DNA from 4 places in the Clostridium chromiireducens genome. Region 3 is predicted to be linked to each of the others. Evidence: riboswitches for the same ligand, from Rfam matches in the RefSeq annotation. Region 3 holds a riboswitch; each other region holds the start of a gene.

Region 1 (8,131 bases), on a different contig from region 3:
TATTTTAACCTATCATATGACAAAGGAAGGGAGGAATAATAATGTTGTACATATTAATCTCACTTTTAGTAATAACTTTCGTATTTCCTATTATATCGAAGACGGTAGAAGAAAACCTTGAACCATTTCTATTTATTATAGGGATTCTGGCATCTATTACTTCTGGTGTTCTAAATAAAGAACTTTTTTTAAATATTTTTAAAAATGAATTTATGTATATCATCGTATTAGCTGTACTATTAGGTGGGTTATTATTTAAAGTGTTAACTGATCATGTGAACGCAGTACTAACCAATATATTAAAATATATTCCACTAAAGTTTTTTGTATATTTATTAATTGTAGTTTTGGGGCTTTTATCCAGCATTATAACTGCAATTATAGCATCTCTTCTACTTGTTGAGATAATAAGTATGCTTCCGATTAGTAGAAAAAATAAAATAAACATAAATATAATTTCATGCTTTTCAATTGGGCTTGGAGCAGTATTAACACCAATAGGTGAGCCTTTAGCTACAATTGTTGTTTCAAGGCTTGATGAAAGCTTTTGGTTTCTTTTCAATGAGTTTGGTATTTATATTATTCCAGGCATCTTGATTCTTGGAATTTTTGGAATGATATTTGCAAAAGAGGAGAGGATTCAAGAAGAGAAAGAAGAAGAAATTATTATCCAAGAAACAAATAGAACTATAGTAATAAGAGCACTTAAAATTTTCTTATTTATTATAGCATTAGATTTACTAGGGGAAGGATTTAAACCAGTTATTGATACATATATAATATCTCTCGATACCCGTTATCTATATTGGGTTAATATATGCTCAGCAATTCTAGATAATGCAACATTAGCTGCAGCTGAGATAAGTGTTAAAATGTCAAAATTACAAATTGAAGCGGTATTAATGGGATTACTTATTAGTGGTGGAATGATGATTCCGGGGAATATTCCTAATATTATTTCAGCTGGTAAATTGAAAATTAAAAGTAGCGAATGGATTAGGTTAGGTGTTCCATTAGGATTTTTCATTATGATAATTTACTTTGTAATTTTATTTGTCAGATAGATACATAAATGAATAATAGAGGTTAAATATTTTAAGAGATGGCAGCAACATTAATAATTTTGTAATTGATATAACATATCATTAATAGTATAATCTAATAGGAAGTAAGCCATTATGGAATACTTGGGGATAATTTACTTCTAAAGACTTAACTAAGGAGTAGGAAAGATGGATTATATATTAGCGATGGTAGTTTCGCTTTCAATTGCACTGATTATCATGCCATTTCTTATGAAACTAGCTAACAAATTACATTTTACAGATAAACCAAATAAAAGAAAGCAACATAAAGCTCCAACACCATTGTGTGGAGGGATAGCTTTATATATTGGTTTTTTTATATCATATTTTATATTTTATAAAGATGATGATATGAAAAAACAATTAGCAATTTTTGTTGCAGCAACAATGATAGTATTAATTGGACTAATAGACGATTGGTATAAGTCAAAAGGAAAAGAATTTGCCATATTTCCAAGGTTGGTTATCCAATTGTTATCAGCGATACTTGTATTTAAAGCAGGAATTTTTTTTAGAGGGTTTACAAATCCTTTTACAAATTCTTATATAGAATTGAATTCAACAATACAATTTATACTTACAATAACATGGATATTTGGAGTTACCACTGTAATCAATTGGTCTGATGGAATGGATGGATTAGCAGGAGGTTTGTCATTAATTTCTGCGATAACATTTTTTCTAGCAGCACTTATACTTGATCAAGGTAAATCAGCATTATTATCTATAATATTGGGTGGAACAATTTTAGGATTTCTATACTACAATAAGTTTCCAGCAAAAGTATTCATGGGTGATTCAGGAGCAAATTTTTTAGGATTTATTCTAAGTATTACTGCGTTAGACGGTGCGTTTAAACAAGCTACAGTTATGAGTTTATTTATACCAATATTAGCTTTGGCTGTTCCAATATTTGATAATTTATTTGTTATATTTAAAAGATTTTCGGAAGGTAAACCGGTGTATCAGGCAGATAGAAGTCAAATACATTTTAGGTTGGAAGAAAAAGGTTTTACAACTGTACAAGTTATAAATTATATCATGCTCATAAGTTTAACTTTTAGTATATTTTCTATAATTCTTTTGTTAGTAAAACAATAAACCATGTAAGAAATAAAACAAATTATATATTGATCAAAATTAGAGCACTTGTTTATATTTTAATTTAGACTATGAAAAATAAAATCTTTACAAACTATATTTTATAATATATAATCACTAAATATAAGAACTTATCAAGAGTGGTGGAGGGACTGGCCCTGTGAAACCCAGCAACCGGTTTATTTTTTTGAAGTATACTTGGTGCTAAATCCAGCAGTGTAAGAACTGAAAGATAAGGTGTTTTAGGAAGTTTTAAGCCTAGAGGAATGCCTTTAGGCTTTTTTTTATAACTTTATGTAAGTACATATTTATATTTTAGCAATAAGGTGGTGAACAAATGGGGGCTTATGAACTACAGATAAACAGAGATGAAGTGCTAAGGTACCTGGGGTATAAAGGGCAAGATATAGATGAAAAGATGATTTCAATAATTGATGAATGCAGAGAAGAGATTAAAAAAATTATAAATCCTAGAGTTGTCTATAATTATAAAGATATACATCAGAATGATGAAGGTGTAGAGGTTATAACTACAAATTTAGTCTTAAAAGGCAAGGATATAAAAGAACATTTAAGCAATTCTAAGGTATGTGTATTAATGGCAGTAACCTTAGGAAATGAAGTAGAGAAAAAGACAAGATTATATGAAAAGATTGATCTAACGAGAGCGCTTATATTAGATGCTTGTGCTACTACTGCGGTAGAAGAAGTTTGTGACATAGTTGAGAATGATGTTAAAGAAAAAGCCGCATTGGAAGGTATGGATATAACTTTTAGGTATAGTCCAGGTTATGGTGATTTACCCTTAGATGTTCAAAATAGTTTTTTAAGAGCTTTGGATGCACAGAAAAAGATTGGACTTACTGTATCAGAAAATAATTTATTATTTCCTAGGAAATCTGTTACAGCTATAATAGGAATAGTAGAGAATGGAATAAAAAAGAAAAAAAAGAGCTGTGAAGAATGTAATAATTATCAAAATTGCAGTTTTAGAAGAGAGGGCGAAAATTGTGGGGCTTAAGGAATATATAAAAGATAATATATTAATATTTGATGGAGCAATGGGGACTATGCTTCAGAAAAAGGGATTAAAACTAGGTGAAAATCCTGAACTATTAAATATAAAAGAACCAGATATAATAGAAGAAATTCATAGGGAATATATAGAAAGTGGTGCAAATGTAATTACAACTAATACTTTTGGTGCTAATGAACTTAAGTTGAAGCTTTGTAATCTTGAAGTAGAGGTGGCTGTAGATGCTGCAGTAAAGATTGCACGAAAAGCAAAAGGAGATAGTAATACCTACATTGCTTTAGATATTGGACCAATTGGAGAACTTTTGGAACCAATGGGGACTTTGAGTTTTGATAGAGCATATGAAATTTTCAAACGTCAAGTGGTTCAAGGTGCTAAATCGGGTGTTGATATAGTTCTAATTGAGACGATGACCGATTTATATGAGCTTAAGGCTGCAATACTTGCAGCAAAAGAAAACTCAGACTTACCTGTATTTTGTACAATGACCTTTGAAGAGAATTTAAGAACATTTACAGGATGTTCTCCAGAAGCCATGGTACTTGTACTAGAAGGATTAGGGGTAGATGCACTAGGAGTAAACTGCTCATTAGGGCCAAAGCAATTGAAACCTGTTATAGAGGAAATATGTAATTTGGCACATATTCCAGTTATGGTTCAGCCTAATGCAGGACTTCCAACGCTATCAATAGGAAATGAAACTAAATATGATGTTACAAAAGAAGAATTTGCAGACACATTATGCAGCTTTATTGACTCGGGGGTCAGAGTTATTGGAGGATGTTGTGGAACAACTCCAGATTATATAAAGGAATTGAACTTAAGAGTAAAAGACAAAAAACTTACAGCTGTAGAAAGAAGTTATTATTCAGCAGTATGTACGCCTTCAAAAGTTGTGAGAATAGATCGTGTTAGAATAATAGGTGAACGAATTAATCCAACTGGTAAAAAGATATTTAAAGAGGCACTAAAAAATGGAGATTTTGATTATATATTAAACCAAGCTGTTTCTCAAATTGAGGCGGGGGCACATATTTTAGATGTAAATGTTGGATTACCTGAAATTGATGAACCTACTATGATGCATAGGGTTATAAAAGAAATTCAAGGAATAATGGATACACCACTTCAAATAGATTCTTCAGATCATAAAGCTATAGAAACGGGACTTAGATATTATAATGGGAAGCCTATCTTAAATTCTGTAAATGGTGAAGATGAAGTCTTAGATAGAATACTACCTCTAGTAAAAAAATATGGAGCTAGTGTTGTCGGTTTGACTTTAGATGAGAGAGGAATTCCAGCAAAGGCTGAAGAAAGATTTGAAATTGCTAAAAAAATAATTGATAGAGCAGCGCATTATGGAATTAGGAAAGAAGATGTATTTATAGATTGTTTAGTATTAACTGTTTCTGCACAACAGAAAGAAGTTCAGGAAACATTGAAGGCTGTGAGAATGGTTAAAGAAAACTTGGGCGCAAAAACAGTACTGGGAGTTTCTAATATATCTTTTGGTCTTCCAAATAGGGAATTAATTAATGAAACTTTCTTAGCATTAGCTCTCGCAAATGGATTGGATTTACCTATAATTAATCCAAATGTAAGTGGAATGACTAGAGTCATTGATTCTTATAATGTACTATACAATTATGATAAAGGAGCCGAAGTATATATTAATAACTATGCTAATGTTGAAGTATCAACAGCAGTTACTGCTAAAGGTGGCGGAGCAGGAAAGAATACTTCAAGTAATAATGTAAATGTAGAACATGATTTAAAATACATTGTTATCAAAGGGTTGAAAGAAGAAGCGAAACAAGCTACAATAGAACTCTTAAAAGTCAAAAAAGAGCTTGAAATAGTGAATGAATATTTAATTCCAGCTTTAGATGAAGTAGGAAACAAGTATGAAAAGGGAGAACTTTTCTTGCCACAATTAATTCAAGCTGCTGAAACCGTAAAAAACTCTTTTAGTATTTTAAAGGCTGAAATAGTAAAGAGTAATGCTAAATCTATCTCAAAAGGCAAAATAATAGTAGCTACAGTAAAAGGTGACATTCATGATATAGGAAAGAATATAGTAAAAGTAATATTAGAAAACTATGGCTATGAAATGATAGATTTAGGTAAAGATGTACCTGTAAAAACTGTTGTAGAAGAAGCTAAAAAGCATAATGTTTCTTTAATAGGATTAAGTGCCCTTATGACAACAACTCTTAGGAGCATGGAAGAAACAATTAAGGCCTTGAGAGAAGACGGATATGATGGGAAGATATTCGTTGGTGGAGCAGTAGTAACAAAAGATACTGCTGAAAGAATAGGGGCTGATTTTTACGCAAAAGATGCAAAAGAATCAGTAGAAATAGCAAAAGAAGTATTAGGTTAATACTTAGATAATTTCTGATAAGCTTAAATTATATAATAAACAACCGAAAGAGAAGGAGCTCTGTTACTCGGTTGCTAGAAAATAGAACTGTGGATTTCAAACATTAAAAGTTGCACCATTCCTGCTTGTTCCTTAGGCAAGCTAATGACAAGCAAGAATGGAACAACTTTTAATGAAGAAATGCCTACAGTTCCATTTTCAATGCAACTCTGCGTAAAAGAGCACCTTCTCTTTCTAGTATATAATATATGTCAAAGTATTAATTTTCTTTAAATTTTGTTTGTCTAAATAATAATACAAATAAATGGAGAATTGATAAAATAATGCAAAGATAAGTTATAATAATTATAGAAAAATATGTATTAACCTAAGCTGTTAGCTTTATCGAATGAAGCATAAGATTTTAGTTTTATAAATTGTGGGGTGGAGTAGATAATGTCAAAAGTTGAATTAACAAATATGTGTATGATTTATGATAGAACTAATAACAAGGTTTTAGTTCAAGAGAGGATTAAGTCTTGGAAAGGCATTGCTTTTCCGGGAGGACACGTTGAGGATGGAGAAAGTATAGTAGAATCAATTATTAGAGAGATAAAGGAAGAGACCGGGTTAACTATATCTGAATTAGAGCCATGTGGAATTATTTATAGATTTAATGACCAAACGGGTGATAAATATTTCGTATTCAATTATAGAACTGAAACATTTAGTGGAGAACTTTTAGAAGAAACTGATGAGGGCAGGGTGTTTTGGATTAATAGGGAGGAGTTGCTGGAACTAAAACTCTCAGATGGCTTTAAAGAAAGATTACCAATGTTTTTTGATAGGAAGTTTTCTGAGGGATTTGGAACTTGGAATGAGCATAACATAAGTGAATTAAAATTTAGATAAAGAATTTACATATGAAAATATATAGAAATTCAAGACATATGTACTATTGTAATAAAATATTAATCGGGATTAAATATACAAAGAACTTTATATTTAGAGGTTGTACCTATGAGTTTGTCCTAAACTATATTATAGAGCAAACTCATAAGGTATAGCCTCAATTTTACTTTTGTTAAAACAATTATAAAGCTGCGATTTGTAGATATAATTAGGTTATTTTATAGATAATGAATATTTATAATTCGATTATATCTAAATCATCAGGTACATATATTGTACCTTGGAATTCTTCTTTTCCTTCATTCGTATAAAGTTCTTTTCTCTTTTCTAAATTTTTATCTTCAGTATGATATAGTATAACATTTTTAACATTTAATTCTTTAGCATTTTTACATGCGTCTTTTGCGGTAGCATGATGTTTTTCATATGGTTTGAAAATTTCTCTTTGAGAGTACAGGCAAAACGCTTCATGAAATAAATAATCCACATTCTCACAGTAATCTTTAACAGCATCTCTATAAGGTTCATCGCCTAAAAAAGTCATGAATTTACCGTTTGAAAGTAAAGTCCTGAAACCATATTGAAGATCTTTAGTACTATGTATATCGAAGAAAGTAGTAGGTCTATCTAATATAGTGACAGTATAATTGTCGCTAATTTTATTGAATATAATTCTTGAATCAAACATATCTAAAAATTTTTTTTGAAGGACAAATGCCGAAATGGTTTTTACCGCATCTATAGAAGTTTCATGACAATAAATATTTAAGTTTCCAGTGTATTTATTATTTAATATGCCTTGCGCCACAGCACGAATAATCCACACACTACCTAATATGTGATCATTATGGTTATGCGATATAAACATATTATGTATTCTATTAATTGGGATATCTAACTTTTCTAAATTTGTAAGTATAGTATTACCGCCACCGGTATCAATAAGGAAATGCTCATCATCTTTTGATAAAGTAAAACAAGTATTATAACATTTTGTAACCATAGCAGAACCAGTACCAAGTATATTTATTTTTTCCATTTTAAATCTCCTTGCATAAAGATAAGAATATTAAAGACAATATAGAGTGAAACTTTTCAAGTAGAGTTTTATATCCAGTTAATAGGATAAATTAAGTTTCTTTCTTATATGTAGTTTCAAATTAACTATATTATAAAAGTTATAAGGAATAATATCAAGGAAATAAAAGATTGAAAAAACATAGAAGGTTTGTACATAAATTATTTAAAAGCATTTACTTATGCTTGTGTATAATATATACTAGTGTATATACAGTGTGTAAACAGAGGAGGAGACAGGATAAATGAATAATAAAATAAAACAAATGGTTTATGCCGGACTACTTACTGCTTTAGCGATTTTAATACCTATTCAATTTGGATTTTTAAGAATAATGATTCCACCATTCTCAGCGACATTAGCTTCACATGTACCAATGATGTTATCAATGTTAATATCACCTTTTGTAGCGGTGGTAGTTGGAATTGGTTCTACAATTGGGTTTTTAATAGCAGGAATGCCAGCCCCAATAGTGGCAAGAGCAGCAACTCATATTGTTGTTGGATATGTTGGTGCTTACTTAATTATGAAAAATCAAAGTTATACTAAAGCGG
Region 2 (8,131 bases), on a different contig from region 3:
AAATAAGGGGTAAATAATAATGCATTAACTACTTTACAATACCATTATAAAATAGAATTATGGCAGTATTATGTCAAAATAATTAACTAGATATAAATTATTAATAATATAAATGTAAAGTCAAAATGGCTCGTTTTTAGTGAAGAAAGCAATCATCTTAGTGGAAAATGATAATTGAACATGCTATAATTAAATTATTAAACTATAGATATAGAAAGACAGAGGATTGACAATTATGGAAATTAAAATTGAAATTCCAGTATTAAAAATATTAGCAATTGCATGTTCAGGGTTATTAGGATATGTCACTGGAATGATAATATACAGATAATAATCTAACAACGATACAATACATGTGGAAAATATAATTGTAACAAAATTTATAATTTCGATGAATATTAAAACATGCATATATTTTGATCAAATCATAAAAAACAGTCATTAATTTGGCTGTTTTTTGCATAAAGTCTAATTACAATAAAATAATTATATTGGGTAATGTTGAGTTGGAAAATTGAATTTTTTTATCACAAGTTGAATAATAGCAGAAGAACTTTAAAATCCTGGTATTATTAAAGATAAAAAATAAAGAGTTATATTAAGATTTAAAATAATATAACTCTTTATCTATATAATTTAATACAATCCAGCACTCATAAGCCTTTTTCTAATTTGCGGTCCAACAAGTGATGCAATTATAATTTTTATTAAATCACCAGGGATAAAAGGGAGTACGCCAACTGCTAGAGCTTTGTTGAATGTCATATGCGCTACATATGATAACCAAGCTGTTCCAAATAAGTATGTAACAGTAGTACCTATTACCATTCCTAAAAAGCCCATATAAATTTTATTAGAAAATTTATCAATAAATAGCCCGCTAATAAATGCCATAAAAATGAATCCAATTAAGTATCCACCTGTAGGACCAGCTAATTTAGGCAATCCACCAGAAAATCCTGAAAATACTGGAAGTCCAATAAGACCTAAGAGAAGGTAAACCGTATAACTAATTGTTCCTCTTCTCCTTCCCAATATGTATACTGAAAAATAGATTGCTAAATTAGTTAAAGAAATTGGCACAAGGCCAATAGGGAGTGAAAGTGGACCTAGGATACAAGTAACTGCACTCATTACTCCAATTAAAGTTAGCTGACGCGTATTGGGTTTGTTTATATTTTCCATATTTATTATCTCCTTTGTATATAGTTTATTAATGATTTTAATAATGTGTATTTCTATCTTTTTATATCAAAGCCTAGATTTGTAAGCATTATTTTATCTTGAAATGTATTGTTTCCTACAGTTGTTAACATATCTCCTGTAATTGTGGCATTGGCTCCTGAACGGAAAATTTTTGTACCTCCATCTGTAAAATAAGTTCTACCAGCCGCCATACGAATATAAGCAGTTGGATTTATGTATCGAAAAATTGCGATTGTTCTTAGTATATCTTCTTCAGGAATTCTTTCTAAGTTTTCAAATGGTGTGCCTTTAATAGGCATTAGTACGTTTATCGGTATTGAAATTACATTAAGTTCTGATAAACTTATGGCCATATCAATTCTGTCTTTCCAAGTTTCGCCCATTCCTATAATTCCACCTGAGCAAACTTTTAAACCTACCTTTTGAGCAAGTTTTATTTCTTTAATTTTATCTTCGTATGAATGAGTAGTGCATATATTATGAAAGTTATTTTTAGAAGTCTCGATGTTTGCATGATACATTGAAACTCCAGCTTCTTTTAATTTCATAAACTCTTCTTCCGTTAAAAAGCCATGAGATGCACATAAATTAATTGAACACTCTTTATTCATCATTTCATAGGATTGTACGGCTTTTTGAAAATCTTCACCGGTCAATGCCCTTCCAGCTGTAACAATAGAGTATCTATGTACGCCATTTTTCTCATTCTTTTTACAATCTTCTAAAATTATTTCTGGATCTAAAAAATTATACTCTTTAACCTCTGCCTTATGGTGGGTTGATTGGGCACAAAACTTGCAATTTTCACTGCACCTGCCGCTACGTCCGTTAATAATTGTACAAAGGTCAACTTTGTCACCACATAATTCTTTACGAATTTTATCAGAGCCTTCGCAAAGTTCTTTTAAATCAGCAGTCAATAAAAAATCTAAATTATCATTTCTATTTAATCGTCTTCCAGCTATAATTTCATCAGCTAATTTCTTCATTTTCATTCCCCCAAAAATCTAACGTAAAATTAATTTAAAATTAGTATATAATTTATTTGCAATATTGTCAACCTTCCAAATTATTGTTGGTTGACAATTAGTTCGTAATAGTTAACATTCACTAAGAGAAAAAACGTAGTATTAACTAAAAAAATTATTATGAATTAGTGAATTTATTTATCCCCAAAAGGATTATCAAATATGAAAAAGTATTAATAAATTTGTGAGGAATCTTGTATGTTGAAGATTAATTCTTATCTACAATTATCGTAATATATCATATTATAGAATAGTTATAAATACTTTAAAGGATAAATCTTATGAATCAAATAAGAAATAATGATAATCATAGCTTAAGAAATCAAGATGGTACTAGGGGAAACAATAAATTAAGAGTCATTGGTAAAGGGACTGTAAGTGTAAGACCAGATGGAGCTGAGGTTATAGTTGGCGTTACAACAGAAGATAAGCAATTGGAAGTTGCACAACAGGAAAATGCTCAAACTATGCAGCAAGTTATCAATAGTATAAGAGCTGTAGGGGTGCCCCAAAGGAATATACAAACTCGAAATTATAACATTAGACCTGATTATGATTATATTAATGGTGAGCAGATATTCAGAGTATATGAAGTAAGCACTAACCTTGAAGTTGTAATTAGTGATATTAATTCCGTGGGTCAAATAATTGATACAGCTGTAAGTAATGGTGCTAATTCTGTGAATGGTATTATTTTTACAATTTCAGATGAAACAGCACAATATTATGAGGCTTTAAGGAGAGCAGTTGAAGATGCTCAAAATAAGGCTAGAGTTATTGCAAATGAACTTAATGTAAATCTAGATATAATACCGATAGAGATAAATGAACAGAACGAGGAGGAAATAATGCCTGCAGTAATGACTCTTAAAAGCTCAAATGCTTCTACACCAATTGAGGCTGGAGAAAATATAATAAATGCGGATATAGAAGCTATATTTGTATATTCAAAATATTAAAAAACTAAAACACAAAATGAAAGTCAGATTATTTTATATAATTTTATCTGGCTTTTGCTTTTTAAAAATTATATGATTATATAAAGTAAAAGATAAAAATTAAATTGTTTAGGTTTAAAACGCTAAATATAACAATAAAAATCAACCTAAACATAGTCAAGGTACTTAAATTAAAGTTGAAGTTGTAATTTAAAAATACTGGAGGTAATAATTATGGCTATATTTGAAGCTTGTGTTGGAAATTATGAAGAAGCGATTTCGGCTGCAAAAAGAGGAGCAGATAGAATTGAACTTTGTGATAACTTGATGGAAGGGGGAACGACACCAAGCTATGGTACAATTAGGAAAACATTAGAAAAATTAGATATTCCTATAATGGTGATTATAAGGCCACGAGGAGGCAATTTTACATATATAAAAGACGAGATAGAAATAATGAAATATGATATACAAATGTGTAAGGATCTTGGAGTACATGGAGTTGTAATTGGAGCAATTAAAGAATCAAAAATAGATAAGGATATTATAAAAGAGTTGATTAGCCTAGCAAAACCACTAAGTATAACTTTTCATATGGCATTTGATGAAATAGAGGATAAGTATACTGCTATTGATGAATTAGTAGATCTTAAAATAGATAGAATACTTACAAAAGGTGGTGCTGAAGATGCTATATCTGGAAAGGATACTATAATAGAATTGATTAATTATGCCAATGGAAGAATCTCAATAATGCCTGGCAAGGGTGTTAATACAGATAATAGAGATTTTCTTCTTGCATATACAGGAGCAACTGAAATACACGGGAGTAAGATAATTTAAGCAGCTTAAACGTAATGTTTTGTATATAAGAAAACCAATGCTTAATAACTAAGCATTGGCATAGAATGTCTTATATATTATCCAAAATAGCGGTACTCTAATTTTGATCCCTATCCTTCGATAGGTGGGTGCCCTCACAGATGTTTAAATCGCCTTCAATGCCGTGCAAGGACTCATAAGAAAGTACATTGTCTCATCTAAATAATTGAGCTCCCGTAGTTTAAGTGTAGGTTCAAAATAAGAGCTTAACGAATATTTCAGAATTAATAAATCCATACATGGTGGTTAAACTGCACAAATAATAAACACATGTACAGATTTAAGCTAGTCCAAACCAAGATGTTACAAGGTATTACTAACTTATAATTTGGCAGGAAAATTATTAGAAAAGTATATATTTTTCAGCCGTGAAGTTATGATAACATATTTAAAATTTCTATGCAATAGATATGCCTATGGGAATTTAAACCTTAAGAATAAATTACTAGAACTCTCTAATTTGAAAACTCTACGAAGTGCTGAAAAATATTTGAATGACAAATATCTAGTGTAGAAGAGCATATATCTATTTTTGCTTGATGAGAACATTAGAAAATTAATATTAGTAAATAAAAATAAAGTATTGACAATGCAAAAAAACCAATGTATACTACACCTATAGGAAATAAGGAAAAACAAATAACTTATCAAGAGTGGTGGAGGGACTGGCCCTGTGAAACCCAGCAACCGATTTAATAAAATTTTTATGAAGATTCGGTGCTAATTCCTGCAGCTTTAGCTGATAGATAAGAGGGAGAATTTTTATGCAATGACGCACTAGAGTTTGATCTCTAGTGCTTTTATTTTTTAAAGTAAGTTTTTATAATTCTTTATTTTATTATTAAATGTAAGATAAAGAATTATTCTTTAATAATATATATGAGTATTTTGATAAGAATTATTTAGATACTAAGTTAAATTAGGGGGTTAAAGACATGCCGAAATTAAGTAACAGATTAGACTGGTTTTCTGAATCTGTAATTAGAAAAATGACAAGAATAGCAAATAAATATGGATCAATAAATCTTTCTCAAGGGTTCCCAGATTTTGATCCTCCAAAGGCAATACTTGAAGGATTAAAGGAAGTTGCAAATAAAGGACCTCATCAATATTCAGTAACTTGGGGTGCTCAAAACTTTAGAGAAAAACTTGCTTTAAAGCAAGAGAAGTTTATGGGAATTCATATTAATCCAGATGAGAACGTCCTTGTGACATGTGGAAGTACAGAAGCAATGATGTGTGCAATGATGAGTGTTTGTAATCCAGGAGACAAGGTGATAGTATTTTCACCATTTTATGAAAACTATACTGCGGATACTATTTTATCAGGAGCTGAGCCTATATATGTTGAATTAAAACCGCCAGCTTTTAATTTTGATAAAGAAGAACTAAGAAGTGCATTTAAGCAGAATCCAAAGGCGCTAATTCTTTGTAATCCATCAAATCCTACAGGGAAGGTTTTTACTAAAGAAGAGCTATTATATATAGGAAGTCTGGCAAAAGAGTATGATACTTTTGTTATTACCGATGAGGTTTATGAGCACATAATATTTAAACCTTACAAACATACTTATTTAGCGGCACTTGAAGGTATGTTTGAAAGAACAATTTCTTGCAGTTCATTGTCAAAGACTTATTCAATAACAGGATGGAGGCTTGGATACATAATTGCAAGTAAAGAAGTAATAGAGAATTGTAAAAAGGTACATGATTTTTTAACAGTAGGAGCTGCATCACCACTTCAAGAAGCAGCCATTAAAGGTTTAGAATTTAGAGATGAGTATTATGAAGAACTAAATAATACTTATGAGAAAAAAAGAAAGTTATTCTTAGATGGGTTAGATGAAATAGGGCTTAAGTATTATGAACCTCAAGGAGCCTATTATGTTATGGTCGATATATCTGAATTTGGATATGACGATGATTATAAATTTTGTGAATGGTTAGCACAAGAAATAGGAGTAGCAGCAGTACCAGGATCAAGCTTTTTTAGAGGAAATGTAAGTAATTATATAAGATTCCATTTTGCAAAGAAAGAAGAAACATTAAAAGAAGCACTTAAGAGACTTGAGAAATTGAAAGAGTATAGATAGTGAAAAATATGTAATTTTAATTAATTAATATAGTATTTAAACCAATGATAAATTCTAACAAAAATTACATTGGAAATTTAATATAATATCAGCAAAATATAGGGGGAATAAAAATGAAAATTATTAAAAAACTAGCGGCATTAATAGTATTAGGAACAATAGGAGCAAGCATAGTTGGATGCAGCAGTAGCAAAGAAACAGCAAAAACAGATAATAAAGAAGGAAATAAGAATATTCTAGTCGGAGTATGCCCAGGACCTTATGGCGATATGGTTAAAGAAGCGTTAGCATCAGCATTGAAACCTAAAGGATATACAGTTACAACTAAAGAATTTAGTGATTATATTCAACCAGATAAAGCTTTGGATAATAAGGAAATTGATGCAAACCTATTTCAACATACTGAATACTTAAAGAAATTTAGTGCAGATAATAATCTGAAGATTTCACCTGTAATTGTTGTTCCAACTTTAGGTATGGGTGTATTTTCAAATACATTAACTTCGCTAGACCAGTTGAAAGATGGGGCTAAAATAGCAATACCAAATGATGCGTCTAATTTAGCTAGAGCATTAAGACTATTAAAAGCAAATGGGGTAATTAAATTAAAGGATAATATTGATGAAACAAAAGCAACTGAAAAAGATGTTGCGGAAAATCCAAAAAATATTAAGTTTACACCAATTGAGGGAGCACAGCTTGCGAGAAGTATAGAAAGTGTTGATGCAGCGGTAGTGCCAGGTAATTTTGCATTTGCATCTAAACTTGACTATTCTAAAGCATTAACTGTTGAAAAACTAGCTGAAAATTATAAAAATGTAATTGCAGTAAGAACAGAAGACTTAGATAAAGATCTTGGGAAAGATTTAAAAGAAGCTGTAGAATCTAAAGAATTTAAAGATGCAATTGAAAATGGTAAATTCAAAGATTTCAGTAAACCAGACTGGTGGAAATAATACTGACTATAAACACATGAAATTATATACTTTTAAGTTGAATGTTAATATAGAGGTGGTGAAAACAATGATTGAATTAAAAAATATAAATATTGAATTTAAGTCAAAAGGAAGTTTAATTCAGGCGGTAAAGGATGTAAATTTAACTATTAATAAGGGTGAAGTATTTGGAATTGTTGGTTTAAGTGGGGCTGGCAAAAGTACTTTGGTAAGAGTGATAAATTTATTGCAAAAACCTTCATCTGGACAAGTATTTATTAATGGAGAGGATATTACTACATTAAAAAGATCAGAGCTTAGACAAACAAGGCTTAAGATAGGTATGATATTCCAACATTTTAATTTAATAAGTGGTAAAACAATTTATGAAAATATTGAATTTGTTCTTAAAGTTAATAATTATCCCAAAGAAAAAAGAAAAGATAGGATATATGAACTTTTAGAACTTGTAAATTTAAAGGATAAAGTTGATGTATTTCCTTCCAATTTAAGTGGAGGACAGAAACAAAGAGTAGGTATTGCAAGAGCTATTGCAAATAATCCGGAAATACTGCTTTGCGATGAGGCAACCTCAGCTTTGGATTTAGAAAACACAGAAGAAATATTAAAACTTTTGAAAGATATAAAAGATAATACAGGGATTACAATAGTATTTATAACTCATGAAATGGAAGTAGCAAAGAAACTATTTAATAGAGTTGCTGTAATGAGTAATGGTGAAATAGTAGAAGTTAATGACGTTTATTCAATTTTCTCAGATCCTAAACATGAAGTGACTAAATCATTAATTAACAGAAACTCCAATTTAGTATTACCAAAAGAAGTTTTAGATTCTGTAAGCAAAGGTGAAATTATTAAGGTTTACTATAAGGGAGATAATAGCTTAAAACCAATAATTTCAGAAGCGGCTAAGAATTTTGATGTTGATATTAGCATTATTCACGGAAAAATAGATTATATTGACGGAAAACCAATAGGGATATTAATTATCAATATAACAGGAGATAAGGATGAAATAGCAAGAGCAA
Region 3 (8,131 bases):
TTGCTTTCTGCTTTCATACCTTTCATCTTAGCTTGAGCTTCATCAATATTTCCTTCATTCTCATCATCTTTTGAAGCCTTAAGAATTACTGATCCCACTAAGAAAGATACAATCGCACCTACTGCAACTCCTGCTAAAACTGAGAAATATCCTCCTTTTGGTGTCATTGCCATTACTGCAAATATACTACCTGGTGAAGCTGGTGCTGCAAGTCCAGCATTAGTTAATACGAAAACTAAATCTGCACAGATTCCTCCAGCTATTGCTGCTACTATTAATACTGGTTTCATTAAAATGTATGGGAAGTATATTTCGTGTATTCCTCCAAGGAAGTGAATGATTATTGCTCCTGGAGCTGATTGTTTTGCATTTCCCTTACCGTATAAAGTATAAGCTAAAAGTATACCAAGCCCTGGACCTGGATTTGCTTCAAGTAAGAAGAATATTGATTTACCCACTTCTTGTGCTTGTTGTATTCCAAGTGGAGATAATATTCCATGATTAATTGCATTGTTTAAGAATAGTACCTTAGCTGGTTCAATGAAAATATCTATTAATGGTAGAAGACCCATGTTAGTAACTATAGTTGCTAAAGCACCTAATGTGTTTGAAAAAGCAGTAACTACTGGTTCAATACACGTATAACCTATAAGTGATACAATCGCACCAAATATACCAGCTGAAAAGTTATTTACTAACATTTCAAATCCTGTTGGAACTTTTCCTTCAAATAATTGATCTACCTTTTTGATTACGAATCCACCAAATGGTCCCATAATCATTGCACCTAAGAACATTGGAATAGAAGCACCTACTACAACTCCTGCTGTTGCTATTGCACCAACTACAGCACCTCTTTGACCATATACTAGTTTACCACCAGTGTACCCAATAAGTATTGGTAATAAGTAAGTTATCATTGGACCTACTAGCTTACCAAAGTATTCATTTGGAACCCATCCTGTAGGAATAAATAATGCCGTTATTAAACCCCAAGCAATAAATGCACCGATGTTAGGTAATACCATACCACTTAAAAAACTACCTAATCTTTGTACGCTTCCCTTAAGAGACGTTTTGTTAGTTTCCATAATAAAACCTCCATTTATTTAATTAATATAATTTAATATTAGTTCTTTCATTTACTATCTTAAACTATGCGTAAAACCTTTTCAATTTAAACAACTTCAAAATTGAGTCACGTTTTCAATGACAAATTTAAAATTTCTAATATTCAAGGTCTAAAAAGCCATAAACACTAAACCAAGCGTACTTTACCCCCAATAAACTTCCTACTTAAACTAATACAGAAAACAGCAAAAAAAATAGTAACTTCTAATTAAATTATTAAAAGTTACTATTTCAGTTCACCTAATTATACTCTCGATATGATTTTAAAAAGCCAACCACGGCCTTTGTATTTTTTCTTTTAATGTATTATAACTATCTATTGCAGTCCTCAATTGAATATCTAAATCTTGACTATTTGCAACTTGGGTATCATAATCTGATTTTGTCATCAGACCTAAATCATATTTTAGTTTTAATGTACTAAGTTGTCTATTATTTATCTGTATGCTACTCTTCAGATAATTTATATTGTCTTCTGTGGCAAGCAAATTGGTATATATAGTTTTAAGCGATTCCTTGTAAGTTTTTTTAGTTTCTTCTAACGTAGTTTCTTGAGTGTACACTCCTAACTTACTATTTAAATAAGCTAATCTCAATGATAGAGTAGTTGTATATGCACTTATATTAGTATTGTATTGATTCATATCATCAACATATTTCATATATGCGCCTAAATCATCAGTGTTTGCAGGTTTTGAAGGCTTCTTCGTAATTGCTTCATTGGTTTTATCTTCTGCTTTCTTTACATCCTCTTCGGACACTTGATTATCTTTGTCATCATAGTAATCTTTTTTTAACTTCAATAATTCACTACTATATTTTAGATACTTATCTATTGCATTATCCAAATATTCATCTATTGAACCATCTATTTTAAGTTGTTCATACTTAATATCTTGCTCCAAAGTGAACTTTGTTACATCCTTGCCTGTTAGTACCTTAAAACTATCTTGAGCATCTCTAAGTGTATTTATGCTTAAATTTTGTTGATTTTGTAAACTTTGAATTTGTAACTCCGTACTATCAAAATCTATTGAAGTCATGATGCCTAAATCTTTCTTTAATTTAGCATTACTAATATCCTTCTTTTTAAGCTCTAATATTTTTGAAGCCTTGTCTATTTTCATTTGGCTTGTAACTATATTATTGTAAGCAGTAGTAGTTTTTTGTACAAGCTTATCTTCATCAAAGTCTCTTTGTTGTTTCAACTGGCTTAATGTATTATCATTAATATCTTCATCGTAGTCCTTGTGGTCACTATCAGCATCCTTGGCATCATCAATTTTTTCATTAATATCATTAACCTTATCTTGATAGCTTATTTTCTTTTCATCTAATGCTAGAGTATTACTATTACTTATTGCTGCTTTTATAGCATCATCTAAAGTAAGAAGGACTTTTCCGTTTACTTGTATTTGTACATTTGCAGTAGTATTATTAGTACTTTCTACATTGTCTGATGCAAAAGCTGGAACAATACTTCCGCTTATAATACTTATACCAATCGCAAATGCAACAATCTTATTTACGTTCTTTCTCATGTTTATTCTCCTCTTATTTAAATTTTATCTTACTATTAAATACATTATTTTAAAGAATTAAAGGTTCCATTTCTAACTTGTCCTAATAAATCTAATAATACTCCTTACTTACTAAGTTGTAAAATTAATAATAACTGGAATATATTATTTTTTTCTTAACTAAAACTTAATTCCACCTTATAATTCCTATTAAATTTTTAGATATTGTGTTAATAAATTGAAACTATATAATGATTATATTTTTATAACTATTATAAGTCAATAATCTTTTATATTGTTTTCAGATTGTTAATAGTTTATAATTAAGTAATATACTATTACGTAAGGAAGGATTGTTTTTATATGGATAAAGATAACTTATTCAAAGTAGCTGATTCTTTAGTAAACTTTTTATGGATTATTAAAAAGTATGTACTTAAGGAAAATGATATTGCAAAAAATTTTCAATCTCCAGAAAAAGTTATAGAAGGTTGTATTCCCGATTTTTCGATACCACCATCACATATTAAGGTTATCTTTTATCTTGCTGAATTCAATTCATCTCCTATTTCTCAAATTGCAGAAAACTTAAATATATCAAAGTCTAATATGACTCCAATTATAGATAACTTAATTAGTCACGGATTAGTTAATAGATATTCCGACTCTAACGATCGAAGAATTCTTCGAGTTGAGTTAACAAAAAAAACTTTCGATTTATTGGATTCTTTTCGAGTTGCAATTTGCAATTCATTTGTTGATAAAATATCCGAACTCTCAGACGACGAAATAAGCACGTTAGATGAATCCATCTCAAACCTTATAACCATAATACGAAAACTAAAATAGAATATAACGCATAGTTAAAGGTCTGATTGAATTGATATTCAATCAGACCTTATTTTTACTTTTATATTTCTTATTTTTCCATTGCTTCCTTAAATGACTCTATTAAATCGTCAATATCCTCAAGCCCAACAGATACTCTTATTAATGTATCTGTTATTCCAAGCTCTTCTCTCTCTTCTTTTGGTATTGATGCATGGCTCATCTTAGCTGGGTATGAAACTATAGTTTCAACACTACCTAAACTAACAGCTACAGCTACATTCTTTACGTTATTTAAGAATACTTTTGTTCTATCAAATGTTTTAAATTTAAAAGATAATACTGCCCCTGCTCCATCTGCTTGCTCTAGATGCAATTCTCTTCCTTCCATCGAAGGTAGTCCAAGATAGTACACCTTCTCAACTTCTTCTCTTGACTCAAGCCATTCGGCTAATTTTTGAGCACTTTTTTGAAGCGCATCTAACCTAACTTTTAATGTTTTTATACCTCTAACTAAAAGCCATGAGTCTTGTGGTCCAAGTACTGCACCAAAAGTATTTTGTATTTGATAAACTCTATCTCCTAATTCTTTTGTTTTAGTTACAACAAGACCTGCTATAACATCACTGTGTCCTCCAAGAAATTTAGTTGCGCTGTGTACAACGATATCTATACCAAGCTCAATAGGTCTTTGTAGATATGGTGACATAAATGTATTATCCACTATAGTTATCGCACCATTTTCTTTAGCTAATTTACTAGCTGCTCTTAAATCTGTAACTTTTAACAATGGATTTGAAGGTGTTTCTAAATAAAGTCCCTTAGTATTTTCTTTAAACGCTTTTTCTATCTCTTCAATATTTGACGCATCTACAAAAGTAAATTCGATATTAAATCTCGAGAATAATTTTGTAGTAGCTCTATACGTCCCTCCATATACATCTCCACAGATTATAACATGATCTCCTGATGAGAATATTGACAATACTGAACAAATAGCTGCCATCCCTGATGCAAATGCAAATCCACATTCACCACCTTCAAGCTCGGCTATCAATTTTTCTACCACATCTCTAGTTGGATTTCCTGATCTTGCATAATCATATTTTCCGAAATTCTCTATGTCAAATTGGTGAAATGTTGATGTTTGATATATCGGAGTGCTTACCGATCCTGTTGTAGGATCTATGTCTCCACTTGCATGTATTAATTTAGTTCCAAAATTCATATTTAACGCCCCATTCTTATTTTTATTGTTTCTTACTTTAAAGCTATATAATCTATTTTCCAATTGCATTTTCTAAATCTTTTATCAGATCATCTATATTTTCTATTCCAACTGATAATCTAAGTAAATACTCATCTACACCTAATCTTTTCTTTATATCTTCTGGAATTTCTGAATGGGTTTGAGTTATTGGATATGTTATTAGTGTTTCAACTCCACCCAAACTTTCTGCAAATCTTATTATTTTAACTCTTTCTAGAATATTCGGAATTAATTCTTTATCTTTTACTCTAAATGATAATGTTGCCCCAAAACCAGTTGATTGTCCTTTGTTTACTTCGTAACCCTCGAAATTCTCTAATCCTACATAATAAACTTTTTCTACCTTAGGGTTACTTTCTAAAAATTTTGCTATCTTTATTGTATTTTCTTGTGACCTTTCTAGTCTTATATGTAAAGTCTTTATCCCTCTTAAAATTAACCATGAATCAAATGGCGATAAAGTCGCACCTGTTGACATATGAATTCTCCTAAGCTTTTGTAGAATTTCTTCATCATTTGCTACAATAAATCCTGCCAATAAATCGTGATGTCCTCCTAAGAACTTCGTTCCACTGTGAACTACTAAATCAGCTCCCAATTCTAACGGCCTTTGATAGTAAGGAGTCAAGAAAGTATTATCCACAATTAACAATAAACCATTCTCTTTAGTTATCTCTGCCACCGCTCTTATGTCCGTTACCTTCATCATTGGATTAGAAGGAGTTTCTATAAGAATAGCCTTTGTATTTTCTTTAAGAGAATTTAATATATTCTGTGTATCTGTAGTATCAATAAATGTTGCTTCTAATCCAAAATCTCTAAAAATATCATCAAATAATCTATATGTGCCTCCATATAAATCATCAGACAAAATTATATGGTCTCCAGATTTAAACAAGTGTATACAGGCCGTAATTGCTGCAACTCCTGAGGAAAACCCTATTGCTGATTTGCCACCTTCTAAAACAGCTAATGTTTTTTCAGCTTCTTCTCGAGTAGGATTTTGAGCTCTTGCATAATCATACCCAGTACTATTATTAAGCCCATGATGTTTAAATGTGGCAGCTTGATATATTGGAAAGCTTATAGCGCCTGTAGCTTCATCTCCACCTGATATCCCACTGACTGCAATTGTTTCAAAAGATTTTTTTAAAGTCATTGTTTTGCCTCCTTTAATTTGTTTTGCTTAATGCATTCTTTATTGCTAATAACGTAGATAATAGTAATTAAAAAAGCCACTTCAAAAATAAGAAGTGACTTTGTAGCCATAACATAAGTTCTAATAAGACTTAATTCCTCTCATTTTTCAAGATATTCTCTTGCAGGATTTAGCACCAACGAAAAAACTTATATAAAATTTTTTTCAGGTTGCCGGGTTTCAAAGGGCCAGTCCCTCCACCACTCTTAATAAGATTAACTTATCCAGATATTTTTTTGTTAATACTAATTATACATAGTTACAGAGACTTGTCAATAAATATTAGTAAAAATATCGACTTTCTATGTCATTAAAATTATAGAATGTTTTTTTATACTTTGAAAATTCTTTTCAATAAAAGAGAAGATAGCCAAATTAGGTTTTCAATCAAACCATAGTGACTATCTTCTGAAACTAAATTCTACTTATGCATACTTGTATTAAATATGTGATTGAGATTTACTCATTATTATTTTTATAAACTTATTCGTATCTTAAGGCTTCAATCGGATCAAGGCTTGCCGCTTTTTTAGCTGGATAGTATCCAAAAAATACACCTATTGCCATTGAAAAAGTGAAACTTATTAAAATTGTTGGTACAGATATCGATATTGGTGATTTTAATACCAGACATGCAATTATTCCCATTCCAATTCCCAGTACTATTCCTATTGTACCACCAATTGTACATATTATGACCGACTCAGTTATGAATTGCATTTTTATATGGCTACTTTTAGCCCCAAGAGCCTTTCTTGTTCCTATTTCTCTTGTTCTTTCTGTAACAGATACAAGCATTATATTCATTACTCCAATTCCACCTACGAGTAATGCTATTGCTGCAATTACAGATATGCCCATGGATATCATACCAAGTACTGATGTAATTGATTCTGCTTCATTTTGAAGATTCATAACTTGCAATTCCCAATACTTATTATTTTTATATAACTTATCTGTATACTTCTTCATATCCTTAACAAATTTTTCTGAATCAACATTTGTATTTGGTTTAATCATAAAACCATAGTAATTTTTATTCTTCTGCTCTGCTTTTGCAGTAGTTATAGGAATATATAAGCTAGTTTGTATATCCTTTTCTTTTGCCGCGGTCCCTCCTCCTTGAAGAAATGATGGAGGCTGATATTTATATACTCCTACAATAACATAGGTTTCAATACTATCTTGTACATAGACCTTTATTTCTTTTCCTATAGGATCAGACTTTCCTTTAAAAATATTATTTACGAGTTTATCTGAAACTACTGCGCTTTTTTTCATGCCTTTAATATCTTTATCGGAAATGAATCTCCCACTAATCATCTTTACATTATTAACGTCTTTATATCCATCATTTACTCCTGTAGTCGTTATATTAGCATACACGTATCCATCTTTTACTTTTCCTTGTCCTGTATCCGAATCTATACTTATATTGCTAATTCTATCCGAAAACGCTTCCTTAATTGAGTTTATCTGCTCCAAAGTAATAAGGTCACTATCTTCTGGTGATTTACCCGAATATCCTCTGTCAGAACCATCTTCACTCTTTTCTCTTACCTGAACCATCATATTATTAGCACCTAGCTTATCTAACTCACCTGATACTTTTGCAGTTATCGCACTTCCGATGGATACAATTCCTATAACAGAAGATATTCCAATGATAATTCCAAGCATAGTTAATAGTGATCGCATTTTACTTGCCCTTATTCCTGCTACTGCAAGTAATATATTTTCTTTTATAAACATATCTTTTCACCATCTGGAAATTTTTTAACATACTTGTCATTATACTCTTCTGATACTATATTTCCATCCTTTAGCGTTATAATTCTTTCCGTTTCCTCTGCAAGCTCATGGTTGTGAGTAATAAACACTATAGTCTTACCCTCTACTTCATGTACCTTATGAAACAAATCCATAACTAATCTTCCTGTTGAGGAGTCAAGAGCTCCAGTTGGTTCATCTGCTAATATTATACTAGGTTCATTTGCAAGTGCACGAGCAATAGCAACTCTTTGTTTTTGTCCCCCTGATAACTCGTTAGGAAGATGCTTCATTCTATCTTCCATTCCAACAAGTTCTAAAAGCTTTTCTGCTCTTTCTCTTCTTTCATGCCTATTCATTCCATAATAAAGCATTGGTAACTCAACATTTTTTAAGGCTGAGCTTCTTGGTATT
Region 4 (8,131 bases), on a different contig from region 3:
ACCGGTTCCAGGACCTCCTGTTATTATTTCTATACCGTTATTAAAAGCTCCACTAATCGCTTCCCTCTGTGACTCTGCAAATTTTATATTTTGTTCCTTTTCAAATACATCAATTTCAAAATCAATGTCAGAATTTATAGTTTGTATTTGTTGCAACCCTAAAGTAATTATTTTACTTGTCACACCTAGCTCACAATAATAGTACTGGAGTAAAAAACCCACTTCAATTCCATTTACATTTTCAACAATAATTTTTTGCTGCGCCGACATATCATATATGTTCTTCTCGATTACTTCCTTAGATATTAATAAATTTCTTTCACATTCCTCTATTATATTATCCTTCGGCATAAATGTGTTACCTGCACCACAAAATTGATTCATTACATATTTAATGCAGCTTTGTATTCTAAAATCTGAACTGCCTTCAATTCCTATACTCATTGCAATTCTATCTGCCGTCTTAAATCCAATACCGGATATTTCATCACATAGTATATAAGGATTATCTGCTACTATATGTCTTGCATTTGGTCCAAATTTCTTATAAATCTTCATGCATTGGTTATTAGTAACGCCATGTTTATGAAAATATAGTATTATATCTTTTAAGCCTTGTTGTTCTATATAAGATTCATATATTATTTGAAATTTTTTTTCGCCTATGCCTTCTATTTCCGTAAGCCTTTCGATATGATTTTCCATGATATCTAAAGTTTCTTCACCAAACTTTTCTATTATCTTCTTAGCTGTTACAGGTCCAATTCCATGTATTATTCCAGCACTCAAGTATTTCTCTATTCCATCTAATGAGTTTGGAAGAAGTTCTTCATAATCTTGAATATTAAATTGATTACCAAACTGCTTATGCACTGTCCAGTATCCTGTTAATTTTACATTCTGTCCTTCCTTCAAAAACGGAACAGTTCCAACAGCATTAATTAAATTTTTCTCATTCCTAATCCTACAAACTACATAACCAGTATCCTCACTTTTAAATACAATGCTTTCTACAAAACCATTTAGAACTTCCATAGAATCTCTCCAAACTTTTTATGTTTATTTAAACTGCTAAGAATAAAATTTAACTTTAGATTTATTTCTTTTTTTATTATATCACAAATAAATTGCACAATAGTTTAACACTATTAATTTGTTAATATTATTCTAATATAATAATTTCTTATGAATATTAGACTTATTTGAAAGTGACGGTCTCAAAGATATCTAACAACAGCATACATTAACTAATTCTTAATAAAATTAAAAATTCATTACGCAATAAAGCTGTCCTAAATAAATTTAAGACAGCTAATAAATACATCTATACTATTTTTAAGTTACTCTAGTGATTTAAATTACGCTTTAATTAGTAACAATTAAAGCTTAGATATATTTTTTTATTTCTTCAGCTTTATTTAATTGTTCCCATGGTAGATTAAGATCATTTCTACCGAAATGTCCATAAGCAGCTGTTTGTCTATAAATAGGTCTTCTTAAGTCAAGATCTCTAATTATAGCTCCTGGTCTTAAATCAAAAACTTTTTCCACTATTTCAACAATCTTATCTTCATCAATCTTTCCTGTTCCAAAAGTTTCCACTTCAATTGAAACTGGTTTAGCAACACCAATTGCATAAGCTAATTGAATTTCAAGTTTATCAGCAACACCTGCAGCAACTAAATTCTTAGCTACCCATCTTGCAGCATAAGCAGCTGATCTGTCTACCTTAGTTGGATCTTTTCCAGAGAAAGCTCCGCCACCGTGTCTACCATAACCACCGTATGTATCAACTATTATCTTTCTTCCTGTTAACCCTGAATCTCCTTGAGGGCCTCCAACAACAAATCTACCTGTTGGGTTAATGAAATATCTAGTTTCACTATCTAATAACTCTGCTGGAACAACAGCGTCTATAACATACTTTTTAAGATCTTCTTGAATTTGTTCTAAAGTTACTTTCTCATCATGTTGTGTTGATATAACTATAGTATCTATTCTCTTAGGTACATTATCTTCATATTCAACAGTAACTTGAGTTTTACCATCTGGTCTTAAATAATTTAAAGTACCATCTTTTCTTACTTCTGTAAGTCTTCTTGATAATTTATGAGCCATGTATACTGGAAGCGGCATAAAATCCTCTGTTTCATTAGTCGCAAAACCAAACATCATACCTTGGTCTCCAGCTCCAACTGCCTCTACTGCATCTTTTTCACCTTTTCTTGATTCAAAAGCTTCATCAACACCCATTGCAATATCGGCTGATTGTTCATCTATTGATGTGATAACTGAGCAAGTATCACAGTCAAATCCGAATTTTGCTCTATCATATCCAATTTCTCTTACTGTTTGTCTAACTACCTTTGGAATATCAACATAACAATTTGTTGTTATTTCTCCCATTACCATAACCATACCTGTAGTAGTGCATGTTTCACAAGCAACTCTAGCAAGTGGATCTTGTGTCAAAATAGCATCTAATATAGCATCAGAGATTTGGTCACACATTTTATCTGGATGCCCTTCTGTAACTGATTCTGAAGTAAATAATCTTCTCATTTTGTTCTCTCCTTCACTTATATATGTATCATTTTATTTTATACATATATTATTTTATTTTAAAAAACTTATATCTACTTATTATATTTTAAATACAATATAAACCAAATTAAATTACTCTTCTCCATTGATTTCTAATATTTTTTACTTTAATAATTAAGCATGCGTAAACTTAATTATATCAAGTGAAACTTGATTCAGGTGGAGCTTATTCTTCATCTGAATCTTAGTTGAAGTTATACCTTCAAGGGGTGCCTCGTCTAGGGTCGTTCCACTGTTAGCAACAATCTTAATAGGGATTAGGAGCATTACAGTTGCTAGACATCAGATAAATAAAAAAAGCTCTTCGATAAGAAGAGCGCGATTTTAACAATCATTTTCTTATCTTGTAGAAATATCTACAGGAATTGGCACCTTATATTAATACAGGTTGCCGGGTTTCACAGGGCCCTATCCCTCCACCTCTCTTGATAAGAGTTACATAATTTAATTTTCAAAAATATTTTATCATAGCATCCATAATTAGTCAATATTATAACTATCTATTATTATGCTAATATTCAATAAAAAAGAATAAACTATGTTTATTCTTTTTGGTGGAGGAAGATGGATTCGAACCATCGAAACGAAACGTAACAGATTTACAGTCTGCCCCCTTTGGCCACTCGGGAATTCCTCCATATTATTTTGTTGGAGCTGGCAATAGGAATCGAACCTACAACCTGCTGATTACAAGTCAGCTGCTCTACCGTTGAGCCATGCCAGCATGTTTATTTGATTATATTTTTTAAGATGGTGGGCACAACAGGGCTCGAACCTGTGACCCCCTGCTTGTAAGGCAGGTGCTCTCCCAGCTGAGCTATGCGCCCATCTTAATGGTGGAGGAAGATGGATTCGAACCATCGAAACGAAACGTAACAGATTTACAGTCTGCCCCCTTTGGCCACTCGGGAATTCCTCCATATTATTTTGTTGGAGCTGGCAATAGGAATCGAACCTACAACCTGCTGATTACAAGTCAGCTGCTCTACCGTTGAGCCATGCCAGCATGTTTATTTGATTATATTTTTTAAGATGGTGGGCACAACAGGGCTCGAACCTGTGACCCCCTGCTTGTAAGGCAGGTGCTCTCCCAGCTGAGCTATGCGCCCATCTTAATGGTGGAGGAAGATGGATTCGAACCATCGAAACGAAACGTAACAGATTTACAGTCTGCCCCCTTTGGCCACTCGGGAATTCCTCCATATTGTTTTGTTTGTTGCACTTGTCGTATTGCTAATCAACAATGATTAGTATATCTGCAAAGTGATTTTATTTCAACTCTATAATTACTCTTTTTAGCGAAATTATCCCCGGATTACTTCATATTTCTACATCATACTTCCATTTAACATAGTAATCTAATTATTTTTTTATTTTTTCATTTATTCTCTTTATATCTAAAAATGAAGAGCTTAGTTGTTCCAGTTTATTGTAATCCTCACTCGAAAGTCTCTTCTTTAAAAGCTTAAAAGCATTTATTACTCCTTTTTCCTCATCAGGTTCTTCATAATATTCTTTTATTCTTCCCATATCTAGTGCTGATAGTTTTTTCATTATTTGTTCTAATTCTTTCTTATTTTCAGGTGATAATTGTTCCAATATTTTTCCTTTATTTACTTTATATATTGATTTTGTATATGACACCACCGTTTCAACATCTTCTTTTTTTGCACTCATTTGACCCTGTGGTTCCCAGTAAAATACTAAATAAATATTCATTATTACTGTGATAAATAAAAATAAACCTATTAAATACTTCTTCATAAATACCTCCTTTATTACTATTAATTACCATTTATATTTTTTTTATACTATCTTCTTTCTATTCCTCATATATATCTATAAAGGGGGTATATATTCTTGATGAAACCAGATATTAATCTTAAATTTAATTACAATCTAACTTTAGAAATTAAAAATTATATCACCGAAAATACGGTAATAGTTTGCATTGGTACTGATAAATGCATTGGAGATTGTCTTGGTCCATTAGTTGGAACTATACTAACTGAGAATTTCTTCCCCCTACCTGTTTATGGTACCTTATCTTCTCCAATTCACGCCTTAAATATAGATGAACGCTTAAGTGAAATACAATCCAATCATCCTGATGCATCTATTATTGGCGTTGATGCTTGTTTGGGTGATGAAGACGACATAGGTGAAATTCGCATAAGAAATTACGCAATACATCCAGGTAAAGGCGTGGGCAAGGAGCTTCCAGAAGTCGGAATTGCATCAGTTATTGGTATTGTTGACTCTAGCGACAATGCCGAATTCTTCTTTTCTCGCAGTATAAGACTTTCTTTTATTATGGATATGGCTAAGATTATATCCAGAATTTTTATGGAAGCCTATAACTTAAATCGCGGGCAATTCCCAACCATTTAAAATTTCATAAAAAATAACAGCCAAAATTACTTATTTTGACTGTTATTTTTCTGCTATTCTATAAGCACTATTTGCTGAGAGTTTACATCTCCATCCAACTTGTCTATGTAACTAAGTACTTTACCAGTTCCTTTAGCGACACACTCTACAGAATCTTCAGCAACCATTGCCGCTACTCCTGTCTTAAATTCTATAAGCTTATCTAATCCGTGTATTAACGCACCTCCACCGGTCATTAATATTCCTCGTTCGATTATATCTGAAGCCAATTCAGGTGGTGTTTTTTCTAACACTTTTTTTACTGTGTCAACTATTATTTCTACAGGTTCTTTTATTGCATTTCTTATCTCTTCTGTTGTAATTTCTACTTCGTCTGGTAATCCTGTGATAAGATTTCTACCTTTCATCATACATGATAGATTTCTAGAATTCTTAAATGCTGAACCAATATTAATTTTTAAATCCTCGGCTGTCTTTTCACCTATCATTAACTTATATTCATTTCGCACATACTTTATTATAGCATCATCAAATTTATCTCCAGCCACTTTTATTGATTCTCTTTCTACTACTCCACCCAGTGAAATTACAGCGATATCGCAAGTCCCTCCTCCAATATCTACTACCATGCATCCATTAGGCTTTGTAATATCTAGCCCTGCTCCAATAGCAGCTGCTAACGGTTCCTCTATTAAATGAACTGTTTTTGCTCCTGAATTCATAGCTGCATCAATTACAGCTCTCTTCTCTACTTCTGTAGCTTGAGATGGTACGCAAACAATTACTTTAGGAGCCCTAATACCTCTTTTTCCACATGCTTTCCTAATAAATTCTTTTAGCATCTTTTGTGTTATGTCATAATCTGAAATAACACCATCTCTTAACGGTCTTACTGCAACTATATTTCCGGGGGTTCTTCCTATCATTTTTCTAGCTTCTTCACCAATAGCCAACAATTTATTATTATTTTTATTTATAGCTACAACAGAAGGCTCTTTTAATATCACCCCTTTACCCTTTACATAAACTAGTACAGTTGCTGTTCCTAAGTCAATCGCAAGGTCTATCCCTGTTCTCCAAAAGCACATCTCTTATTCACTCCTATAATACATATTAATACCTATGTTTACATAATTCTACTAATAATATATTATAGACTTAATCTTATTAAGATTCAATAATTTTATATTTCATTTGAGTGGCTTTTCCACCTCTAATATGTCTCTCAGCTTTATTCAATTCTAGAATTGAATGAGTTTCTTGTGCTATTTCTGGATTAATTTTTAAAAGTCTTTCTGTCATATCTTTATGAATCGTACTTTTACTTACTCCAAAAACTTTGGCAGTTTTTCTTATTGTAGCTTTTGAATCAATAATATACTTTGCTACATCTAAGACTCTTTCCTCAATATAATCTTTCAAAATACCACTTCCTTTAATTAAATACTTTTATAAATTACATAATCTCACATTTTGTATTAGTCATTCATTTTGAATTAATGAATGACTAATATTTTGTTTTCATAAAATATTATTTAGATTTTAATTTAAAATATTTTTCTGGATTAACTTGTTCTCCATTAGCATCAATTACTTGTAAATTTAAAAACTCTCCAAATGAATCTTTACTAAATACCTTTGCAGTTTCTCCAACTTTCGCGATGACTTGATTTGCTGTAACCTTACTACCTTTTTTTACTAAAACATTGGCATCAAGATTACCATATCTTGTTCTCAATCCATTTGCATGTTTAATTTCTACAACTACACCTTCTTCTACTCCTGAATTATCTACAAGCTCTACTACTCCATCGGCTGCCGCTTTAACATCTGTGCCTATTTTAGCTTCTAAGTTTACACCTCTAATAGTTCTAAAAATACCTTCTTCTACTTTTACCGGTGCTGGATAAGTATATTTTCTGCTCTCAACACCATCTAAAGGATTCACAAAACTCACTGTATTATTTGTAGCTACCGTAGCTGCTTTTTCTGTCTTTGTCTTATCAGTTGTATTTTTATTACTTGAAGAATTATCAACTCTCTCAGCATTCTGAACTTCATTAACTGTTTTTCCACTGTCGTCTGAGTTCAATGTTAATTCTTTATTAATATCTTCAGTCTTATTAACTTCACTTCTATTGCTCAGCATTTTATAAGAAATAGTTCCAACTGTAACTATTATGCAAAGACAAAGGAATAAAGCGATGTAAAATCCCTCCTTCCTAATCAAATTTCTGAATTTCTCTTTTAAATTTTTGTTCAATATGAACACCTCCTATTGTTATAGTTCCCTTTTTATGAAAAATAATACATAACCAAGCACTTTTATTACATTTTATTTTTCATTTTTTAAAATTTTCAATAATAGACCGCGAACATTTACCTAGTACTAATAATTATGAACTCATAACTCATAAGCTATAATTTATAACTACCAAATCCTAGACTTTCACCTCTTTCATGTATAAGTTCAACTAAATTTATAGGGATTATTATTCGCTGCTTCATATAGCACTCCATTATAATTTCCAATAAAATTTAGTGTTAGCTAGATTATGTCCTTCTTCTTATTCTTTAAACAAAAAAAGAAGAAATATTTGTAATATTTAAAATTAATTACAAATATTTCTTCCATATTAATATTTTCCAAACTTAGTTCACTGTATCTTGAAATAATTCCATGTCATTTATATTCTATTTCTTGAATTTTTACTCCATTATAGTAATGCTTAAGAATTTCCTCATATGCAGAACCATTTTTAGCCATGACATTTGCTCCCCACTGACTCATACCAACGCCATGACCATAGCCTGTACAATTCACAGATACTACATTATTCTCAAAACTCAGCTTAAAATTTGTTGAATTTAAATCAAATAGCTCCCTAAACTCAGTCCCTTTTATGGTAGTGTTCCCCACCTTTATTTCCTTTACGCTACCACCCTCAGTATAACTTTCTATCTTAATTTGAGATAATAAATTATCTTTCTTAATATTTGAGTTTGTATATCTTCCAGTTACTTTATTTACAAATTCACTCACCGGAATTTTTATAGTTGTTTTATACTTTGGAGCAATTTCCTCACCTTTGCTTTCTTCAGATTTTAAATATGGTACATCAACTGAGAATACATC

The links. Region 3 has a riboswitch for S-adenosylmethionine ahead of D2A34_RS21175 (trans-sulfuration enzyme family protein). Riboswitches for the same ligand answer to the same signal wherever they lie in the genome.
Region 1: linked by a shared signal. The riboswitch ahead of D2A34_RS08940 (vitamin B12 dependent-methionine synthase activation domain-containing protein) and the one ahead of D2A34_RS21175 (trans-sulfuration enzyme family protein) in region 3 are both predicted to bind S-adenosylmethionine.
Region 2: linked by a shared signal. The riboswitch ahead of D2A34_RS11665 (pyridoxal phosphate-dependent aminotransferase) and the one ahead of D2A34_RS21175 (trans-sulfuration enzyme family protein) in region 3 are both predicted to bind S-adenosylmethionine.
Region 4: linked by a shared signal. The riboswitch ahead of metK (methionine adenosyltransferase) and the one ahead of D2A34_RS21175 (trans-sulfuration enzyme family protein) in region 3 are both predicted to bind S-adenosylmethionine.

What each region holds. Positions count from the first base shown of each region.
Region 1 is NZ_QXDJ01000002.1:785,083-793,213, forward strand. Features, by position in the region: gene D2A34_RS08930 (DUF1646 family protein) at 42-1,064, shown strand; gene D2A34_RS08935 (MraY family glycosyltransferase) at 1,233-2,186, shown strand; SAM riboswitch class I at 2,315-2,425, shown strand; gene D2A34_RS08940 (vitamin B12 dependent-methionine synthase activation domain-containing protein) at 2,524-3,207, shown strand; gene D2A34_RS08945 (homocysteine S-methyltransferase family protein) at 3,197-5,608, shown strand; gene D2A34_RS08950 (8-oxo-dGTP diphosphatase) at 6,044-6,499, shown strand; gene D2A34_RS08955 (MBL fold metallo-hydrolase) at 6,735-7,538, opposite strand; gene D2A34_RS08960 (ECF transporter S component) at 7,822-8,131, shown strand, end outside.
Region 2 is NZ_QXDJ01000003.1:80,403-88,533, forward strand. Features, by position in the region: gene D2A34_RS11645 (biotin transporter BioY) at 637-1,185, opposite strand; gene bioB (biotin synthase BioB) at 1,239-2,195, opposite strand; gene D2A34_RS11655 (SIMPL domain-containing protein) at 2,516-3,193, shown strand; gene D2A34_RS11660 (copper homeostasis protein CutC) at 3,407-4,015, shown strand; SAM riboswitch class I at 4,696-4,807, shown strand; gene D2A34_RS11665 (pyridoxal phosphate-dependent aminotransferase) at 4,990-6,147, shown strand; gene D2A34_RS11670 (MetQ/NlpA family ABC transporter substrate-binding protein) at 6,261-7,103, shown strand; gene D2A34_RS11675 (methionine ABC transporter ATP-binding protein) at 7,171-8,131, shown strand, end outside.
Region 3 is NZ_QXDJ01000006.1:117,050-125,180, reverse strand. Features, by position in the region: gene D2A34_RS21195 (PTS mannitol transporter subunit IIBC) at 1-1,091, opposite strand, end outside; gene D2A34_RS21190 (TolC family protein) at 1,395-2,672, opposite strand; gene D2A34_RS21185 (MarR family transcriptional regulator) at 3,015-3,500, shown strand; gene D2A34_RS21180 (trans-sulfuration enzyme family protein) at 3,571-4,707, opposite strand; gene D2A34_RS21175 (trans-sulfuration enzyme family protein) at 4,760-5,908, opposite strand; SAM riboswitch class I at 6,046-6,163, opposite strand; gene D2A34_RS21170 (ABC transporter permease) at 6,431-7,699, opposite strand; gene D2A34_RS21165 (ABC transporter ATP-binding protein) at 7,690-8,131, opposite strand, start outside.
Region 4 is NZ_QXDJ01000007.1:67,873-76,003, reverse strand. Features, by position in the region: gene recD2 (SF1B family DNA helicase RecD2) at 1-1,035, opposite strand, end outside; gene metK (methionine adenosyltransferase) at 1,387-2,562, opposite strand; SAM riboswitch class I at 2,941-3,039, opposite strand; tRNA gene D2A34_RS22430 (tRNA-Tyr) at 3,157-3,241, opposite strand; tRNA gene D2A34_RS22425 (tRNA-Thr) at 3,254-3,328, opposite strand; tRNA gene D2A34_RS22420 (tRNA-Val) at 3,356-3,431, opposite strand; tRNA gene D2A34_RS22415 (tRNA-Tyr) at 3,439-3,523, opposite strand; tRNA gene D2A34_RS22410 (tRNA-Thr) at 3,536-3,610, opposite strand; tRNA gene D2A34_RS22405 (tRNA-Val) at 3,638-3,713, opposite strand; tRNA gene D2A34_RS22400 (tRNA-Tyr) at 3,721-3,805, opposite strand; gene D2A34_RS22395 (hypothetical protein) at 3,967-4,368, opposite strand; gene yyaC (spore protease YyaC) at 4,465-4,995, shown strand; gene mreB (rod shape-determining protein) at 5,049-6,083, opposite strand; gene spoIIID (sporulation transcriptional regulator SpoIIID) at 6,163-6,417, opposite strand; gene D2A34_RS22375 (M23 family metallopeptidase) at 6,527-7,258, opposite strand; gene spoIID (stage II sporulation protein D) at 7,679-8,131, opposite strand, start outside.